Anatilimnocola floriformis: one gene and its partner. The protein of the gene in region 2 interacts with the protein of the main gene of each other region in a pairwise test. Links are inferred from orthologs where the notes say so. Each region holds a gene or a part of one and is shown on either strand. Other genes may lie near its edges.

Region 1 (9,733 bases), on a different replicon or contig from region 2:
GATGGATTGCCAGATGCCGGAGCTCGACGGCTTTGAAACGACACGGACGATCCGCAAACAAGAAGCCGAGACAAAAGCCGCGCGTCGGCTGCCGATCATCGCCCTCACGGCCAACGCTGTCGCCGGCGATCGCGATCGCTGCTTGTCGGCCGGCATGGACAACTACGTGACCAAGCCGATCAACCCCACGCTGCTGCTGGCCGCGATCGAAGAAATTCTGCCGCGTACGGAAACACCGGTGGCGACAACAACTGAATCCACGCCTGAAGCGGCGACTGCAACGACAACTCAGCCGGTCGAAGAAGAGTCCATGTCAAAGATCCTGCCGATTCTCGATCTCAAGCCGCTCCGTGCTCGGTGCATGAACGACGATAGCTTTCTCAAGCGAGTCCTCGATAAAGCCCTCGTCCGCATTCCGGTCGACGTGCTCAGCGTGTTGACTGCCGCGGAAGAAACCAATTTTGAAAATCTCGCTCGCGGCGCTCACTCGCTCGCGGGCATGAGTGCCAATCTCGAAGCCCAGCAGTTGCTCGCAGCCGCTCGTGGTCTCGAGGACTTGGCCAAGAAGCATGAAGCGGACGCCCTGCCAGCGCTCCTTGTGGAACTACGTCACGCAGCCTCGCACACCGAAGCAGCCATTGTCGCGCTGAGCAATCAGCTGGGCGCGCAACTGGCGACTGCCGGCGGCGCGGCGTAACTGAACCAACAAACGGGGCAAACAAACGTCATGTTGGCATTATTAGTAGACGACGACGAAATCGCGCTCGCGATGCTGGAGCACACGCTGCAGCGTTCGGGCTTTGACGTCATCACGGCGAGCAACGGCCGCGAAGCGCTCGATATTCTTCGGCAACAAACGGCCGATCCGCAGCAACCGCGCGTGCAACTCGTCGTTTCCGATTGGGATATGCCGGGCCTTACTGGCTTGGAACTGTGCCGCGCGGTTCGCAGTGGCGAGTTCGAGCACTATATCTATTTCGTGCTCCTGACGAGTCATCGCGGCAACGACGAAATTGTGCAAGGTCTCGCGGCCGGCGCCGATGATTTCATTGTCAAACCGTTTCATCCACCGGAACTAATTCTGCGAGTTCGCGCGGGAGAACGAATCCTCGGACTCGAAACACGCGACGTAACGATCTTTGCCCTAGCCCGTCTTGCCGAAAGTCGCGATACCGATACCGGTGAACATCTTGAGCGCGTGCAAAAATACTGCGGCTGCCTGGCAAAATATCTGCTGGAACGGCAGATGTTCCCGAACGAGATCGACCGCGAGTTCATTCACCTGATTCAGCAGACAAGCCCGCTGCACGACATCGGCAAGGTCGGCATTCCCGATGCGATTCTGCTGAAGCCGGGCCGCTTCACTCCCGAAGAATTCGAAGTGATGAAGCGGCACACCACAATCGGCGCCGATACGCTGCAAGCCGCGCTCGATAAATACCCCACGGCCAAGTTCCTGCGCATGGCCCGCAACATCGCGCTGACGCATCACGAAAAATACGACGGCACGGGCTATCCGCAGGGCCTCGCTGGAAACGACATTCCGCTGTGCGGCCGGATCGTCGCCGTTGCCGACGTCTATGACGCGCTCACGACGAAGCGCGTCTACAAAGACGCCTTTCCGCACGAGCAAGCTGTGCAAATGATCGGCGAACAAGCGGGACGCCATTTCGATCCGTTGATTGTCGATGCGTTTCTCGCCTGCGCAAATGCCTTGCGCGAAATCAGCGAAACACAACGGCCCGATCCGGTGCAGAGTTCGTATGAAATCGCGTATCAGCAGCAGCGAGCGGTTGCGCCAGCTGCCGGATAGCAAGTACGAAAAACTTAGCGCTTCGCCGGTTGCCCTGGCACTTCAGCCGTGGCAACGCCAGTGGAGGGCTCTTCGGTGAAACGGGCCAGAAATTCCATCTGGCTGTCGGCGCCATTGAAACCAATGACGGTTTCGGTCATGTCAAACTGCTTGGCGATTAAACGGCCCGCATCAAGGTCGAATTTGATCGTGCCCCGCTGCAGCCGTTGCACCAGCTCGCTGCGGAGCTTGGGATCGTTGAGCGGCGTGATGACTTGCGTTTCGAGCGAGATCGTGGCGACGCCGGTTTCCACTTTTTCCAGCTTGTAAACCTGCATCGTTTCGATCTTCTTCACTTGGCCGTTGTCCTGCTTCAGTTTCACTTCGTCAGGAATCGACCACTTCGTGCCGATCTTCACTTTTTGCTGCGGCAGCGGAATGGTGAGTTCGCCGATGCCTGGATTGAACTGATTGTGCGTGTCCTTGCGTTCCAGCACTCGGCCGTGGCGGTCCATCGTGACGGTGGCCAGCGGCACACCGACGGCGGCAGCGACGAGCTCATAGCCGTGCGGCGGTTTCTTGTCAGTCAGGCTGTTGTATTTCACTTCCTGTCGGCCCGTTACTGTTTGCTGCATGTCGACGTGGTCGACCATGTGTACGAACGTAATGTTGCCGTTGTCGGCGATCTTCTGAATCTTCCAGGTCTTGGTCGACAGGCTGCGCGTGGTGGCGACTTGCGTCTGCCCCTTGATCCGCGTTTCGACCGTCACTAGGTGCAGCACCTTGGTGTGAAAGTTCTGACCGGCCTCGAATTTGTAGGCGAGGTCAAAGGTCTCGGCGTCGTTCTGCGCCAGCGCGATCGTGGCAGTGAAGGCGAAGCAAACGGCGGTGAGCAGGGAAGTGCGAATCATCGGCGCGTCCTTGCGAGATGAATGATTGGGCGTTTCGGAAGGGAGAGTTTACTTCCGATAGACGTTTCCAGCCCAGCCCAATTTGTCCCGCAGCGTCGCGTAGTAATTGTGGCCACGGGCCGCGATGAGCTTGAACGTGCTATCAGCCCGCTCGACGCGGACTCGATCGCCGGGCTGCAAATGGCCGATCACCCGGCCATCGATAACCAGCGTTGTGCCAGGATTCGGCTGCAACACTTCCATTTCGTAGATGCGCTCGGCAGTATCGACGACGGGCCGAACCGTCATCGTGTGCGGACAGATCGGCACGATGACAAAGCCTGCTAGCGTACTGCGCAGAATCGGCCCACCGGCAGAAAGACTGTGCGCCGTCGAACCCACTGGCGTGCTGATGATCAGGCCATCGCAGGCATAAGTCGTGGCCAGATCGCCGTCGACATACAGATGCACATTGAGCATCGTGAACGGATGGCCGGTGGCGATGACGGCTTCGTTCACGCCGAGATGCGACTCCAGCACTTTGCCATCGCGGACCAGCGAACAACGAAACATCAGATGCTCGACGATCTGACATTTTCCCGCCGCAACCTCAGGCAGCGTTTCCGCAAAATCGCCCGGGCTGTGCCAGGCGAGAAAACCGAGCTTCCCCATGTTCACGCCGAGGATTGGCAGTTGTACGGCGCCCATCAACTTTGCGGCGCGGAGGATCGAACCATCGCCACCGAGCACGACGGCAAAGTCCGCAGTCGGAAGCGAGCCCGGGACGAAGTGCAGATCCTCATGAACGAGTTGGCTATGCTTTTCGATGATGGGGCGTAGGTCTTCAGCACCTTGCGGAACGTTGGGGCGGTCTCCCGAACCGAGGAGGATAACGCGAGGGTTTGATTTCCAAGTCGGTTTGTCAGCGGGGGAATTAGCAGGTGGCATTCGACTATCTTACCACTTCCCCGTATACGTTTTGCGAGATACTCAGCGAAAAGGTCGCGAAGTCGCTCTAACCAACCTTGGGCGTCGGAGGCAGAGTCGCCTCGATCTTGATCGCTTTCTGTCCCTTGAACGCACCGGGGCTCGCGTGAAACTTTGTCACGTCCTGCACTGCGACTTGCAGGGGGCTGCGGATATCGTGATCGGTGGTGATGATGTCGCCAACGCGCAGGCCGATGAGGTCTTCGGTGGTGATGTTCGTTTCTGCCATCGTCACGACGACGTCGACTAAGGCGCGATCGATTTGCCGACTGATTTGGGCGACCTGCGCGGGCGACATGTTTTGCTTACCGTAGCTCGACCAGGTGTTCGACGTCAGCTTGCTGCCGATGCGTTCGATCGAGTTGTAGGGAATGCACAGGTTGATCATGCCGCGGATTTCGCCGAGCATCAGTTCGAAGCTGATCAGCACGACCACTTCGTTCGGCGGCACAATTTGCACGAGCTGCGGATTGCTTTCGACGCGCTCAACCGAAAGCTTCAACGTGAGGACATTTTCCCAGGCACGTTTCAGTTCATTGAGGAACAGCTGCGTGATCCGCGAGACGAGGCGAAGCTCGATTTCGGTGAGCGGCCTGCGCGCGGTGGGCGTGCTTTCCTTGCCGCCGCCGAGTAGGCGATCGATGATCGGGTAGAGGATCGAGGGATTGATGTCGAGAATCAGATTTCCTTCGAGCGGTTCAGCGCGCAAGACGTTGAAATAGGTCGGGTTCTCAAGGCTGAAGACGAATTCGCTGTAGGTCAGCTGATCGACGCTGGTGAGTTTTACATCGACGATGCTGCGGAGAAGTGCCGACATCGCAGCGCCGAAATTTCGGCCAAAGCCCTCGTGCAATGACTGCAGGGCCCGCATTTGTTCTTTGCCGACGCGCTCGGGGCGTTTGAAGTCGTAGGGGGTGACTTTTTCGCGAGGTCGAGGCGTTTTGCCAGCGGCGATCGCTCCAGCCGCGGGGACCGGTGCCACGGGAGCGGCGACTGCGCGCGTGCCCCCCGCTTCCATTTGGCTGAGCAGGCTCTCGACTTCGGCCTGGCTGAGAACTTCGTCGGCCACTGCGGTCACTCCTTTGACTTGCGTCCGTTCGGTGGGCCTCGTGGTACATTCGACCCACCCTACAACGCGTCCTAATCCCTGACTTGCCCTTCGCCCCAGCACACATACTTATACGTCGTCAGTTCCTTCAATCCGCACGGTCCGCGGGCGTGGAACTTGTCAGTGCTGATGCCGATTTCGGCGCCGAGGCCGAACTGAAAACCGTCGTTGAACCGCGTGCTGGCGTTGACCATTACGGCGGAACTATCGACGCGAGCCGTGAACGTGCGGGCCGCTGCGAGATCGCCGGTGATGATCGCGTCGGTGTGTTTGCTGCCATAGCGATTGATGTGGTCGATGGCGGCCTGCAGCGAGTCGACGATCTTGCAGGAAATGATCGGGCCGAGATATTCCGTGCCGTAGTCGGCTTCAGTGGCTGGCTTCGCGTTGATCAACTTTTGCGTCGCTTCGTCGCCCCGAATCTCAATGCCGTTCTTCGTGAGCGCATCGGCAATGCTAGGCAGTAACTTCGCAGCGACGGCACGATGAATCAGCAGCGACTCGGCAGCGTTGCAGACGCCGAGGCGATGACACTTCGAATTGACGACCACCCGCTCCGCAATGGCTGCATCGGCGTGTTCGTCGATATAGACGTGGCAGTTGCCGTCGAAATGCTTGATCACAGGCATCTTGGCTTCTGCCGTGACACGGCGGATCAAGCTTTCGCCGCCGCGGGGAATCGCGACGTCGATGTATTGCGGCAGGGCGAGAAAATGACCGACAGCGGCCCGGTCGAGAGTTTCGACCAGATGCAATGCATCCGGCGGCAAGTTGAAATCGGCAGCACAACTTGTGAGGACATCGACCACCGCCCGACTTGAATGCGCGGCTTCTTTACCGCCGCGCAGAATCACGCCGTTGCCACTCTTCAAGCAAATGGCGGCGGCATCGGCTGTCACATTCGGTCGCGATTCGTAAATGAAAAACACGACGCCGAGCGGCACTCGCGTCTTCAGCACCTGTAAGCCGTTCGGGCGAACCGTTGATTCGATCACTTCGCCAACCGGATCCGGCAGCGCGGCGACCTCTTCCAGACCGATGGCGATTTCTTCGATCCGCTTGGGAGTGAGCCGCAAGCGATCGATGGCAGCGTCGGTCAAGCCATAACCCGGCGCAGCGGCCAGATCGAGTTCGTTGGCAGCAAGGATTTCCGCCGTCGCTTTTCGCAACGCGGCAGCGCTCGCTCGCAGCCAACCATTCTTTTGCGCACCAGTGCAAACGGCCAGTTCGGCGGCAGCACGCTGCACGCGGGCCGCCGTTTCACGGCAGTAGCTGGCAAGGTCAACAGAAGTAGCAACGGCGGACATGGACGGACTTTCGCGAGAATGAATGCTGCGGAGTATCGACACTGCCGCGTTTTGGGTCAATGCGAGCTTTGTGTAGGGCGGGTCGAGTGGTACTCCACGAGGCCCACCAGAACTGCTAGCTAAACGTGAAACCCGGTGGGCCTCGCGGAGTACCGCTCGACCCACCCTACGATGGCGTAACCGCACCCGGTGGCGGAGCCTTCGGCAGCACGCGCACCTGCACTTCGTCACCCTCGACACGGGTCTCGAAGGCATCGATCTTGATCCGCGGGTTATCCAGCCATTTGCCGTCGTGAATGCAGAATCGCCAGGCATGCCAGGGGCAACTAACCGCCCCTTTCTCGACATAGCCACCAGCGAGCGACGCCCCCATGTGCGGGCAAAAATCGTCGATGGCGAAATACTTGCCGTCCTCGCAAAAGACCGCGACCATCCGGCCGCCGACGGCGTACGCGTTTCCTTGCCCCTCGGGAATCTCGCCCACTTTGGCGACGGTCGTGAACGGCTGTGTATCTTGGGCGTTTGGCTCGGTCATGTTCGCAAGGGGCGGAATGGTTTAGGCTGCCAAATAGCAATCGGTGGCTGATCATCGGGCTCAACAGGTCACGCATGTGTTCCGCAAGCCAACCCTTCCATATTACGTTCCCCGAGACCGTGCGAGTAAGGGGGCGGCTGCTGCTTGTCGCTCTTACATTATGTGCGACGATCGCGTTTTCGGCGCATGGAGCCGATCTAACCGCGGCGCAAAATCTACTCCTCAAAGGGCGCTACGAAGAAGCCCGCGAAGCCTTTGCGGAAGAAAGTGAGATTAATCCCGCGGCTGCGATTGGTTTGATGCGTTGCCACGAGGAAGTCGGCAAACGCGAACGAGCCGCCGAAGAAATCGCGGCTGCCGTGAAACGGTTTCCCAGCGATGCCAAAGTGCGGGCTGAACAGTCACGGCTGGCGCTCGATCAGGGGGATTTGAAACTCGCAGAACTAGCGGTCAATAGTGCCCGCGACTTAGATGAGAACTCGATTACGGCCCGCTTTGTTCAAGCCGAGCTCGCGCGACTCAACGGCAAGCTCGACGAAGCCCAGCAAGCCTGGCTGAAAATCATCGCCGTGATGAACCGGCTGGAGACCATCAAGGATCCGTATGAACTGCGGATCATCGCCCAAGCGGCGGCCCGCTACGCTCGCTATGGCAAAAGCACCGGACTATTCGCGCGGATCATCAATGATGTCTACGCGACGTCGCTGAAACGAAACGAACGCTTCTGGCCGGCACACTTCGATAGTTGTCTCCTCTTCCAAGAGAAGTACAACGAAGCCGATGCTGCTGATCAGCTGCAGGCGGCTTTGGCGATTCATCCGCGGGCTGCTGAGTTGCATGCCGCGCAGGCGAGTCTTTTGGTCGACAAGTTCGATCTCCCGCGCGCTCGAGCCGCAATTAAACGATCGCTCGAAGCACGCGACGATCTGCTCCTCGCTCGCCAACTAGAAGCCGATACGTTCATCGCCGAACAATCACCGGCCGCGGCGATTGCGCTCTTGGAGAAAGCGATTGAGTTACAGCCCCACTCGCTAGAAACGAAAGGCCGGCTGCTGGCCTGTTTCGGGTATCTCGACGGCGGCATACCAGCGAAGTCGTCACCTCGAATGAGCGAACTGCTCAAGCCGCTTGATGAAAAACCAACCTGCCTCGGTGAAGTCTATTACGTCGCTGCCGAAGCCTGTGATCGAATGCGGCACTTCGCGCTCGCCGAAGCGTTCTACTCGGCGGCACTCGAAAAACTGCCGCAGCACATTTACATCCGCGGCGGCCTCGGTTTGTCGCTGATGCGACTCGGCGATGAACCGCGGGCGGCCAAATTGCTCGACGAAGCGTTCCAGCTCGATCCATTCAACGTGCGGGTGAAGAACACGCTGGAAGTGCTCGATGTGCTGCAAAACTACGCGGTACTCGAAACCGAGCACTTCGTTTTGAAATTCGATCGCGGCCAGAGTGAATTGGTGGCGAAATACGCGGCCGAGGTGCTCGAGGATGAAATCTATCCGCAGATCACCAAAGAGCTCGGTTTCGCCCCCCCGCAGAAAACGCTGATTGAATTCTTCAGCCGAGCGAAGAATACCAAAGGGCACGGCTGGTTCAGTGCGCGCATGGTCGGCCTGCCGTTTATCGGCACGATCGGGGCGTGCGCGGGAAAAATGGTCGCGATGGTCTCGCCCGACGAGCTGGGCGAAAAGATCAACTGGGCTCGCGTGCTGCGTCACGAGTTCGTGCACGTCGTGAATCTGCAGCAAACCGATTTTCGCATTCCGCACTGGCTGACCGAGGGCTTGGCCGTTCATCTCGAGGATCAGCCACGACCTGCCGATTGGAACAAGATACTGCTCAAACGCGCCGAGGCGGGCGATCTGTTCGAACTCGACAACATCACCTTCGGTTTCATCCGACCCTCGAATCATGAGGATTGGACGCTTGCTTACTGCCAGTCGGAAATCTACGTCGATTACATCCGCCACCGCTTCGGCGGCGAATCGATCGCCAAGCTCCTCGCAGCACTCGCGAATCGCAAAAGCATCGTTGACGCCATTCAGGAAACGCTGGGCGTGAATCAAAAGGATTTTGATGCCGGCTACGACAAGTTCCTCGCTGCCGAAGTCGACAAATTGCGAACCCCAACCGCGCCGCATGCCAGGCCTATCGAACAACTGCTGAAATCCGCCGAAGACAATCGAGCCGATGCCCGCTCCGCGGCGATTCTCGCGCGAGCGTATCTCGAGAAAGACAATCGCCCCCAAGCCCGTCGCTGGGCCAAACTCGCTCTTGAAAAAGACAAGCAGCAAATGCAGGCCGCGTATGTCCTCGCCCGCTTTGCTCGCTTGGTGGGCGATGATGACGAAGCGCTGACGTTGCTGCGGCCGGCGATCGAAGTCGAACCGGCCGATGCCGATGCGCTCGGTTTGCTCGCCGAGTTGTTGACCGCGGCGAATGATCTGGCTGGTGCAGAAAAGTGCTACGAGCGCGGCCGCAAAGCATTTCCCGCCGACGACCGTTGGCTGAAAGGTCTTGCGCGGATTTACTTGAGCAACAAAGACGACGCCAAGCTCGCGCCGATCCTCGCCCAACTCGCGGCCAAGGATGGCGACAATTTGCCGATGCGGAAAAAGCTCGCGCAGCTGTCTCTCGCGGCCAAGGATCACGCAGTAGCATATCGCTGGGCCACGGACGCGATGTTTCTCAACCTGCGCGACGCCACCACCCACGCGCTGCGTGGTTCTGCGGCGCTTGGTCTCGAAAAGTACGAGTTGGCCGAGCGCGAACTACGGCTGGCTGTTTCGCTCGATGGTTCGCAACCCACTTGGCGGGCAGATCAGATCCGTGCACTGGTTAAATTGAAGAAAACGGCCGAGGCAGAAATTGCGCTTGGCGACCTCAACAAAGCAGCGCCGGACTTCGCCGATCTCGAAGAACTCAAAAAGCTGATTAAAACGAAGTAGCTGAATTCGCCAGAATTCAGAACCGGTAACCAGACTCGACCATCTGAATTCTGGCGAATTCAGCTACATTTTTCACCGAGAACAACCATGACCCAGCCAACCAATATTTCGCTCGCCGATCTGCAGGCCCTCATCAAAGAGATGTACTTCGAAAAGGACCAGG
Region 2 (9,751 bases):
ACGACCGAGTACGAAGTAAACTCCAAACGCTTCGGCGAGCGCTGCCACAAGACGATCGTGATCTATCTCGCCAAGCTGCTCAATCCGGTGAAAATCAAACTCACCGAGCACCCCGACTACGAGTGGGTAAAGTGGAATCCGCCCCACAAGATTCAAGCGCAAACAATCGATCCACTCCTCGCCGCCGTAGCTGAATATTTCGCCCGCTCGTAGCGACATCGTCGCCGGATACTCCGTATCCGGTGGGTTGAAGCAAAACTACCACCGCCGAGGAATGAGCTCCGCGAAATTCCTCGGCGAGTATCGTTGGAAGCGGAATCGCGCTGCAGCGTAACTTCCGATTAGCAGTGTGACACAACCGCTATCTGCTCATCTCGCCGAACTTGCTGGAATGTCGCTGGCGCTTATTCCAGCGGTTCTCGGCTTGTCACCGCCACCACCGAATATGGAATATTCGGCGACGATCGCGGCAAGAAATAAAAAGCCCCCGGACGGCCGCTAATCCCAGGGGGGCAAGGATTTGGCTGCTGTACCGGGAGCGATTGGACGGTTAGCGGCTGGAGCATCCATGCTGGCCGCGCCGCGAACGACTGGCTGACTTACGAACTCCACGATCCAGCATCCATGCCGGGCGTGTGGCTCGCGGTCCGCTGATTCTGGCTTACTCCGAAGAGCTGGCTGGATCTTGATGCGGACGCCGTCGACCTGTCGCGAATGTATCTGCTGGCCTCAGTTCGTTTCGAGGCCCAAGGTGTTTCGTTGAGGTGTGTGATTTAGGTCATTTCGATTTCGCGAGCAAGAGCAATCTTTGCGTCGCTCGCGATTTCTTTTCGTCAGTCACAACTGACGTGGCGGGAGATTATGCCAAAGCGAAAAGAGGGTCAAGGTCGATTTTTCGCGAAGCGAGAAAAAGCCTGAATTGCCGAGGAAAACGCGTTTTTTCCAAAAGTCGTTTACGCTTGACGCGCGCAGCAAACTGCTCTTGATTTTCTCGTTAAACGCCAGTGGAGAAGAGCACCAACCTGCGGGCGCGCGTGATAGGTACGCGCGAGTAGCTTGACCTCGATTCATCGACCGCAGAGCGTTCGACGACTAGCTCGGCAGCTTGCCTTCAGCCACTTCGTTTTCCCACTCTTCCATCAGTGGCCAGTGCGTGGCGCACGTGCCCCAGTCGGCCATTTGCAGATAGCCGGTCAAGCGCTTGATCGTGGCGTCGAGCAACTTGTTGTCCTTGCGGAAGACCGGACCGTGGCTCGGGCACAGCCATTCGACATCGCTGTTGCGAATGCGTTCGAGCGACTTGATGAACGACGGAATGTCGCTGCCGTGATGCGCATCGATCGCGCCGACGCAGCCGTCGCGATAAATGTTGTCGCCGCTGAAGAGAATGTTCCCCATGCGGAAACTGAGTTGGCTATCGGTGTGCCCCGGCGTGAGCCAGACCTCAAGCTTGAGCTTGCCCACTTCGATGATGTCGCCATCTTCGATCGTGCTGTCGATCTTCACGGCGGGCATGGCCAGGTCGATGTTCTGCGCTTCGATATGCGCGAGCGTCCGCAGGCGATCGCCATCTTCGAGCGGCTTCACAGCGCGTTGGTGCGCATAGACCGGCGCCTTCAGCAGGGCCTTCGCTTTGGCCATGCCTTGGATGTGATCGATATCGGCGTGCGTGGCGATCAGCATCTTGCAACGGCTGAGGGGGAAGTCGAGCTTGCGAATCAGCTCGACGATTTCCTCGACCGTTTCCTCAAAGCCGATGTCAATCAGCAGCCATTCCTTCTGATCGAAGACGAGATAAACATTGCAGCCGAGGATTTGCCCCGCTTGAAAGTTCAGCTCAATAACGTTCGGCAAAATCGGCTTGCGTGACAACATACGAATAGACCTTAAAAGTCGCAGGGTGGGTCGAGTGGTACTCCACGAGGGCCCACGGCAATTCTGGTGGGCCTCGCGGGGCAACCGCTCGACCCACCCTACAGTTCCCGAGACGAGCAAGGGATTTTAGAAGCGAGGCCGAAAGCCAGCAACCTGCTGAACGTCTGTGTCGCACTAAATTCAAGGGAATCAAGGAGTTATTGAGATAAGCTCTCAGAACTCAGCCATCTAGTCATGCCCGCGGCATCAGCCGAGGGTCTGGGGGATCCCGCACCGAACCGCAAATAACAGCGCGGTTATAAACTCAGACAGACTGTCGCTAACGCGCGTTCAACTTCGCCCAATTCGCCCAAACTCCTGGTTCAGAAGCTTTTTGAGGGGTATACTCGCATACCAAGGAGGCGCTTCGCGGCAGGGTCGCCGATTTCCCCTCACTGCATGTCAGGCCCTGCGTTCTTTCCCAAGGACGCCCCCACGGCCGAGAAGGTTGATCTCATGCCCGTCTCTTGGAAACGGCTCCTCCGTTCGTTTGCGTTCCCCGTTTGCTCTGGTTTGGCCGCCGGCCTGGCCATTGCCGCGATCGGCTTTAGCGGCTGCGAAACTGCCCCCGAGCCGGGTCAGAATGTGAAAGTCAACAAGCCGGTCGTCAACGAAGGGACCACGGCAAAGAAGGACGAGCTGTCCGACGCCGAGCTCGTCAAGCAAATCGACGATGCCCTCGACTATACCTACGAAAACCGCCGGCTCGACCTGAGCCAACAAGCGGCCTGGCAGATGATTCACGGCGCGCTGGCGTTCAAGCGAGCGTTCCTCATTCGCAACGGTGACAAAGACGTCTCGGCCCTCGATCACGTCCTCTCGGGCGGCAAGATGAAGGGCTGGAATCTCGTGAAGGGCGAACTGCTCGACGAGAAGACTCAGCGCTACGGCGTGCGGGCCCTGCTCGAAGAAGGGACCAAAGCCGGCCAAGGTCACACCGATCAATGGCTCGGTTACTTGTGCGACTGCGGCATGCCGCTCACCGAACCACTGATGGTCGAAGGTGAGAAGTACACGCTCGACGATTATCTCGTGCAAGCCGAGCGCGATGTCTATCGCAATCCTGCCAAGGAATACAGCTGGACATTGATGGCGATGAGCGCTTATCGCAAACCGGGCTACACCTGGACTGCCGGTGACGGCAGTGAGTGGAGCATCGAAAAGCTCGTCGAAATCGAACTCGGCTACAACCTCGACGCCAGCCCCTGCGGCGGTTCGCACCGCATGTTCGGTCTGACGATGGCCCGTGATCGGCACGTCGCCGCCGGCGGCAAGCTCGAAGGCGTGTGGGCCGACTGCGATAAGAAAATCAAGGAATGCATCGCCCGCTCGAAGCAATTGCAAAACCCCGACGGCTCGTTGTCGTCGAACTATTTCCAGCGCGAAGGCATGAGCGCCGACCTGGCCCAAGCCGTCGGCTCGGCTGGCCACTGCATGGAATTCCTGGCCGCGTCGATGACGAAAGAAGAACTGCAAGAACCATGGGCTCGCCGCGCGATCGCCAGCGTCTGCAGCGTCTTCCGCAAGACGAAAGCTGTCGACGTCGAATGTGGTGCTCTCTTCCACGCCGCCCACGGCCTGCGTCTCTACCGCTTCAAGGTCTTCGGCCCCCGCACCTTCCCAAAGACGGAAGAAACGGCTGCCAAGTAGACTTGGCGGAGTAAAACGATTTCGTAGGACGGACCATTGGTCCGTCCCGCAGCGGGCACCGCTATCTTCAGCGAGGACTCTTCGCTTCCGTAGCAGTCCTCCCGCCCGCGCGGTGGAATATATAACGGGTTATCAAAATTCACTCGATTCTAGCAATGCCTTGACAGCCAATGCCTTGCGACAAAATCGGGCGGTTATATCGGGCCCAGGCTATAACCTTTTTATAACCAGCGCCGATCATTCGCACGCGAGCCGATCGCTTCCGCTGCCGGGCACCGTTCGCCACTTTGCGGTTTCTGTCGGCGCGCACCGATAGCGCAACGACCTCTGTCGATTTCAAAAATATCAACCAAAGTGAGAAAGATCACTCGCTAATTAAATGCGCACGTGATGACAACTTTGGTCAGAGTCGAGCGACGGGAGGGCGAGGCTCCCGCCGAGCCGCCGAGGTGGAATTGCGAAGGCCGTTGGCGACTGCTTTCGACCGGCGCGGCTCGGCGGGAGCCTCGCCCTCCCGAAATCAGCGCCAGCGTGAACGGCTACCAACAAGTGCAAAAGGTTTTTCTCATGAACGAGGCGAATCTCAACCCGTATCAATCGCCTCAAGGAACTAGCGACAAGGAACCTTCGCCGGAGCAAGAGCAACTGTCGCTGGCCGAACTCCAAGCCCGAGTGATCCGGCTAGAAAAGCAACTCCAAGCGAATCATCTCTTCGGACCACTCTGGAAACGCTGCCTGGCGGTTTTCATTTACTTCTTCCTGGCCTATGCGGTGATCGGCGCGATAGTCGGCACGGTTTTCCTCGCGGCAACTTGGCTATTGTGGTTCTTCTGGCGGATCGAGCTTTGACTCAGTCGCTCGAGCCATTTGCGAATCGCTGGCCCAAGCCGTTAGACTTGCGCGGTGATTCCACCGCCTGAAGTCGGTGGCGAAGCCAAAACTCAAATGCTGAGCTCACGGGATGCCCCTGACACACTGCTGTTTAGTCGTGTTCATCTTCGTTGCCACGGCCGCAACTGCTGCTGAGCCGCTTCCGATGAGCGCTGCTGCGATCGCTGTGAAACAAATCATCGCCCACCGCGGCGCGAGTAGTGACTGTCCCGAGAACACGCTCGCCAGCACTCGTCGCGCGATCGCTGTGCATGCAACGGCCATCGAAGTGGACGTGCGACTCAGCAAGGATCGGCAGCTTGTGCTGCGCCACGATGCGGAACTCGAGCGCACCACGAATGGCAAAGGCAAGATCAACGAGAAGACGCTCGCCGAGCTCAAACAACTCGACGCCGGTAGTTGGTTCGATCCCAAATTCGCCGGCGAAAAAATCCCGACTCTCGCCGAAGTGGTGAGCATCTGCAAAGGGCAGATCGATGTGCTGCTCGACCTCAAAGAAGACGGCAGCGAATATGCCGAGCTCGTGGCCGCGACGATCAAGGAGCATGGCGAAGAGTCGCGGACGATCGTCGGGGTGCGGAGCGTCGAACACGCCCGGCAGTTTCGCAAGTTACTGCCGAAGGCACGACAGCTCGGTTTGATGGCCAAGCCGGATGAGATCGAAGCCTATGCCGCGGCCGGCGTCGAGATGATTAGCCTTTGGCCGAAATGGCTGAGCAGCGAAAATGAGAGCGGCGAGAAGTTGGTCGCTCGGGTCCGCGCCGCCAAAGTGCAACTTCATTTGAACGGCACGACCGGGAAGAGGGACGAAGTGCTGCCGCTGCTAACACATCGGCCCGATTCGCTCTCCGCCGACAATCCGGCGCAGTTGCTGGCGACTCTGCGAGAAATCTCCAGCGGCAAGTGAGCTAGCCGTTCGCCTCGGCGCTGGCTTGCGAGCTGCGCAGCCGCCGCTTCTCGGTGCGATCGATTTGCACGACCACGCCGTCCTGCACGATCACGTTCACGCTGCCGAACCGCAAGCCGCGGAGCGCATCGAGGATTTGCTGCAACTCCTGCTCACGGCGTGCATCGGCCGATTCTTGAGGACTATTCATCCGAGGACTCTCCACTCGCAACGTACTTTTCATAGCCAATCACATCAGCACTAAATGACATACTCGGGAACAAACGTCCGCACCCGCCGCGGCGATACATTCACCGTTTCGCCGACTTGCAGCGACAGTTCTTGATAACGCTCGAACGGCATATCGACTTGCACTTCGCCACCGTGCTGCAGCGCGAGTTCGACTTTGGCGACCGAACCGGCGGGATTCATTCGCAATACGCGGGCCACCAGGCTGTTGCCGTTGAGCGCTTCGCGAGAAATCTCGAGTTCGTGCGGCCGCACATACACTTTCGGCGCACCGTTCGGTTTGGTGTCGGCCTTCTCCACCGCGCTGCCAAGCACGGTCTTTCCTTGTTCGACACGGCCGTGAAAGACATTTACGTTGCCGAGAAAGTCCATCACAAATTCCGACGCCGGCGAATGGAAGACTTCCGACGGCGTGCCGACTTGTTCGATCTTGGCGCGGTTCATCACGACCACGCGGTCCGAAACTTCGAGGGCTTCTTCCTGATCGTGCGTGACGAGAATCGTCGTCATGTGCAATTCGTCGTGCAGCCGCCGCAGCCACTTCCGCAGCCCTTGCCGAACCTTGGCATCGAGCGCGCCGAACGGTTCATCCAACAGCAGCACTTTCGGCTCGATGGCCAGCGCTCGCGCGAGCGCCACGCGCTGCCGCTGTCCGCCCGAAAGTTGCGCCGGAAAGCGATTGCCGAAGTTTTCGAGCTGAATCAGCCTCAGCAACTCGTTTACCTTGCTGCGGATCTGCTGTTCGCTGGGCCGAAATTGCCGCGGACGAACACGCAAGCCGAACGCCACGTTTTCGAACACGCTGAGGTGCTTGAACAGCGCGTAGTGTTGAAACACAAACCCGACCTGCCGCTCAGCGACATGGCGGCGTGAGACGTCTTCGCCGTGGAAGCGCACGACGCAGTTCTCGGTTTCATCGGGAGTCTCAAGCCCTGCGACGATCCGCAGCAGCGTCGTTTTGCCCGAGCCCGAGGGTCCCAGCAGCGCGATCAGTTCGCCGTCCTTGATTTCTAAGTTGACGTCGTCGAGCGCAGTGTAGGACCCGAAGGTCTTCGTAACGTGTTCGATGTGAATGCTCATGAAAATTCTTACTGCGAACGCAGCTCTCTGCCGTTGTCGGCTTAAGGTATTAGGACAAGGAATCCTGCAGTTCTGATTGAACCTTCCACTCCAACCAGGTCTTCAAAGCCAGCGTCACCAGGCCGAGACCGGCCAGCAACGAAGCCATCGAGAACGCAGCGATCGCGTTGTATTCGTTGTAAAGAATCTCGATATGCAGCGGGATCGTATTCGTGCGGCCGCGGATGTGACCACTCACAACCGACACCGCGCCGAACTCGCCCATCGCGCGGGCCGTGCACAGCACCACGCCATACAACACGCCCCACTTGATGTTCGGCAGCGTGATCCGCCAGAACGTTTGCCAGCCACCAGCGCCGAGAGAGATGGCTGCTTGCTCTTCGTCGCTCCCTTGTTCTTGCATCAGCGGAATGAGTTCTCGCGCGATGAAGGGAAACGTCACAAAGACCGTGGCTAGCACAATGCCGGGCACGGCAAAGATGATCTTGATGTCGTAGTGCGAGAGGAACGGCCCCAGCCAACCCTGCATGCCGAACAGCAAGATGTAAATCAAGCCCGAGATGATCGGCGAGACGGCAAAGGGAATATCGATGAGCGTGATCAGCAGGCTCTTTCCTTTGAACTCGAACTTCGCGATGCACCAGGCCGCGGCCACGCCGAAGACGAGGTTCAGCGGCAAGGCGATGCCGGTGGCAATCAGCGTGAGCTTGATCGCATGCCAGGCCGCGGAGTCATCGAAGCTTTTCAGGAACGCGCCCACGCCGCCGCGAAACGCTTCGATGAAAATCACCGCCAGCGGCAACACCAAAAACAGCACGACGAACGAAACTGAAATCGTGATCAGCAGGAGCTGCAACCAGAGAGGATCCTTGGCTGCGGAGCGAGTTTTTCCGCCGGGTCCAGACATGTTAGGTAGTTCCTTTCTGATAACCGCGGCTAACCCACCACTGCAGGACGTTCACGCCGAGGAGAATAAGAAAGGAAGCGAGGAGCATAACGACCGCGATCGCGGCAGCGCCGGCGTAGTCGTATTGTTCGAGCTTGGTGATGATCAGCAGCGAAGTGATCTCGGTCTTCATCGGCATGTTGCCGGAGATAAAGACCACGCTGCCGTATTCACCGAGTGCGCGGGCAAAGGCCAACGAAAAACCAGTCACTAGCGACGGCGCAATCGTCGGCAGGATCACGCGCCAGAATGTTTGCCAGCGCGAGGCACCGAGGCTCGCGGCTGCTTCTTCCGATTCGCCGTCGAGTTCTTCCAGCGCGGGCTGCAACGTGCGAACCACGAACGGCAGACCAATGAACGTCATCGCGATGACCACGCCCAGCTGCGAAAAGGCCGCTTTAATGCCCAGCGGTTCGAGGAACTGGCCGATCCAGCCGTTCTTGTTGTAGATCGCCGTGAGCGCGATGCCCGACACGGCCGTCGGCAGCGCAAACGGCAGATCGACCACTGCGTCGAGCAGCTTGCGGCCCGGAAAGCGATAGCGCACCAGGCACCAGGCCGTGATGAAGCCAAACACCACGTTCACCAGCGCGCCAATGAGCGACGCGCCGAACGTCAACTTGTAAGAAGCCATCACGCGTGGCTCGGTGACGATTGTCCAAAGTTTGCTCCAGGGCACTCCGGCTGTTTTGAGAAACAGCGCCGACAGCGGGAGGAGCACAATCAAGCTGAGATACACGAGCGTGTAGCCCAGCGTCAACCCGAAGCCGGGTATGACGCTATGTTCACGCAAAGAGAGTCGCATGCGCAAAGTCCTTTTCGTTGTGAAATCGGACGACTTCTTACTTGCTGCCAGGTTGATAGATCTGATCGAACACGCCGCCGTCATTGAAATGTTTGGCTTGCGCTTCTTTCCAGCTGCCGAAGGCTTCGTTGATCTTGAAGAGCTTCACATCGGCAAACTGGGCTCGCTGTTCGGCCGAAAGGGTTTCCGGCTTGGCGGGGCGATAGAAGTGCTTGGCGGCCAGCTGTTGGCCTTGCGGCGAATAAAGATGCTGCAGGTAAGCTTCGGCCACTTCGGTTGTCTTGTGCTTCGCGGCAAAATTTTCGACCACTGCCACCGGCGGTTCGGCCAGGATGCTGAGCGAGGGAGTCACGATTTCATATTCACCAGCCGGTTCATTCTTCACCGCCAGGTAAGCTTCGTTTTCCCAAGTGAGGAGCACGTCTCCCTGACCGTTCTTGATGAACGACTGTGTGGCGCCACGAGCACCCGTATCGAGCACCGGCACGCGGCGGAAGATCTCGGCGACGAATTCCTTGGCTTTCACATCGGCAGCTTCGCGGGCCTTGGCATCGACATCGGCGAGCTTGCTCAGGTCGCCGAGTTCCTTCTGCAGGGCAAAGCCCCAAGCTGCGAGATAATTCCAGCGAGCACCACCGCTCGTCTTCGGGCTCGGCGTGATGACTTGCACATCACCCTTCACCAAGTCGCTCCAGTCCTTGATCTTCTTCGGGTTCCCCTTGCGAACCAGGAACACGATCGTCGACGTGTAAGGCGAGCTGTTGTTCGGCAACTTGGCTTGCCAATCGTCTGGCAGCAGCTTTCCCTTTTCGGCAATGACATCAATGTCATAAGCCAGGGCCAGCGTCACGACGTCGGCTTCCAAACCATCGATCACCGCGCGGGCCTGCTTGCCAGAACCAGCGTGCGTGGTTTCGATCTTCACGTCCTGGCTGTTCTTCTCTTTCCAGTATTCGGCAAACGACTTGTTGAACTCGTTGTAGAGCTCACGGGTCGGATCGTAAGAAACGTTCAGCAAGGTGACTGCGGGCTTGGCAGCGCCGCCACCGCTGGAGTTCGTCGAATTCGACTCGCTCTTGCAGCCAATCCAGGTTCCTACGGCCACAGCGGAAAGAACAAACAGAGCAACACTCAGGCGGGAATATTTCACGGGTTCAATCCCTGTGGAGGTAACGGGCATCCAGCCCCGCGATGGGGTCTGGCCTGTATCGATCGCAATAACAATGCCACGCCCTAAGAATCCAAAATTCCGGCAAGAATGTTGCGTAGGGTAAGAGAAAAGGGGCTGCAGGCCGCAGTACCCAGCAATTATGATGGAACACAGCCGTGA

What was found.
Region 1: the proteins of M9Q49_RS30785 (region 2) and M9Q49_RS17350 interact in binary tests that used the Escherichia coli proteins (3 or more experiments, as listed by UniProt). The link is inferred for Anatilimnocola floriformis from one-to-one orthologs.

The regions. Positions count from the first base shown.
Region 1 is NZ_JAMLFW010000001.1:4,461,638-4,471,370, reverse strand. Bases 3,948-6,764 are described here. They hold M9Q49_RS17350 (glutamate-5-semialdehyde dehydrogenase), read right to left. Parts: upstream 6,085-6,764; coding sequence 4,810-6,084; downstream 3,948-4,809. Other genes in these bases: M9Q49_RS17340 (tetratricopeptide repeat protein), read left to right, coding at 6,694-6,764; M9Q49_RS17345 (Rieske (2Fe-2S) protein), read right to left, coding at 6,251-6,619; fliM (flagellar motor switch protein FliM), read right to left, coding at 3,948-4,738. In the rest of the region: M9Q49_RS17375 (response regulator), read left to right, coding at 1-697; M9Q49_RS17370 (HD-GYP domain-containing protein), read left to right, coding at 728-1,813; M9Q49_RS17365 (hypothetical protein), read right to left, coding at 1,828-2,703; M9Q49_RS17360 (NAD(+)/NADH kinase), read right to left, coding at 2,752-3,630; more of fliM, read right to left, coding at 3,698-3,947; more of M9Q49_RS17340, read left to right, coding at 6,765-9,570; M9Q49_RS17335 (MazG nucleotide pyrophosphohydrolase domain-containing protein), read left to right, coding at 9,658-9,733. UniProt on the Escherichia coli protein: Catalyzes the NADPH-dependent reduction of L-glutamate 5-phosphate into L-glutamate 5-semialdehyde and phosphate. The product spontaneously undergoes cyclization to form 1-pyrroline-5-carboxylate.
Region 2 is NZ_JAMLFW010000002.1:1,557,527-1,567,277, reverse strand. The notes cover bases 4,637-7,471. They hold M9Q49_RS30785 (sulfate/molybdate ABC transporter ATP-binding protein), read right to left. Parts: upstream 6,671-7,471; coding sequence 5,603-6,670; downstream 4,637-5,602. Other genes in these bases: cysW (sulfate ABC transporter permease subunit CysW), read right to left, coding at 6,720-7,471; M9Q49_RS30790 (YezD family protein), read right to left, coding at 5,364-5,552; M9Q49_RS30795 (glycerophosphodiester phosphodiesterase), read left to right, coding at 4,637-5,362. Outside these bases: M9Q49_RS30815 (bis(5'-nucleosyl)-tetraphosphatase), read left to right, coding at 1-213; M9Q49_RS30810 (MBL fold metallo-hydrolase), read right to left, coding at 1,093-1,875; M9Q49_RS30805 (ADP-ribosylation factor-directed GTPase activating protein), read left to right, coding at 2,371-3,564; M9Q49_RS30800 (hypothetical protein), read left to right, coding at 4,132-4,413; more of M9Q49_RS30795, read left to right, coding at 4,553-4,636; more of cysW, read right to left, coding at 7,472-7,577; sulfate ABC transporter permease subunit CysT, read right to left, coding at 7,579-8,421; M9Q49_RS30770 (sulfate ABC transporter substrate-binding protein), read right to left, coding at 8,459-9,571. UniProt on the Escherichia coli protein: Part of the ABC transporter complex CysAWTP involved in sulfate/thiosulfate import. Responsible for energy coupling to the transport system.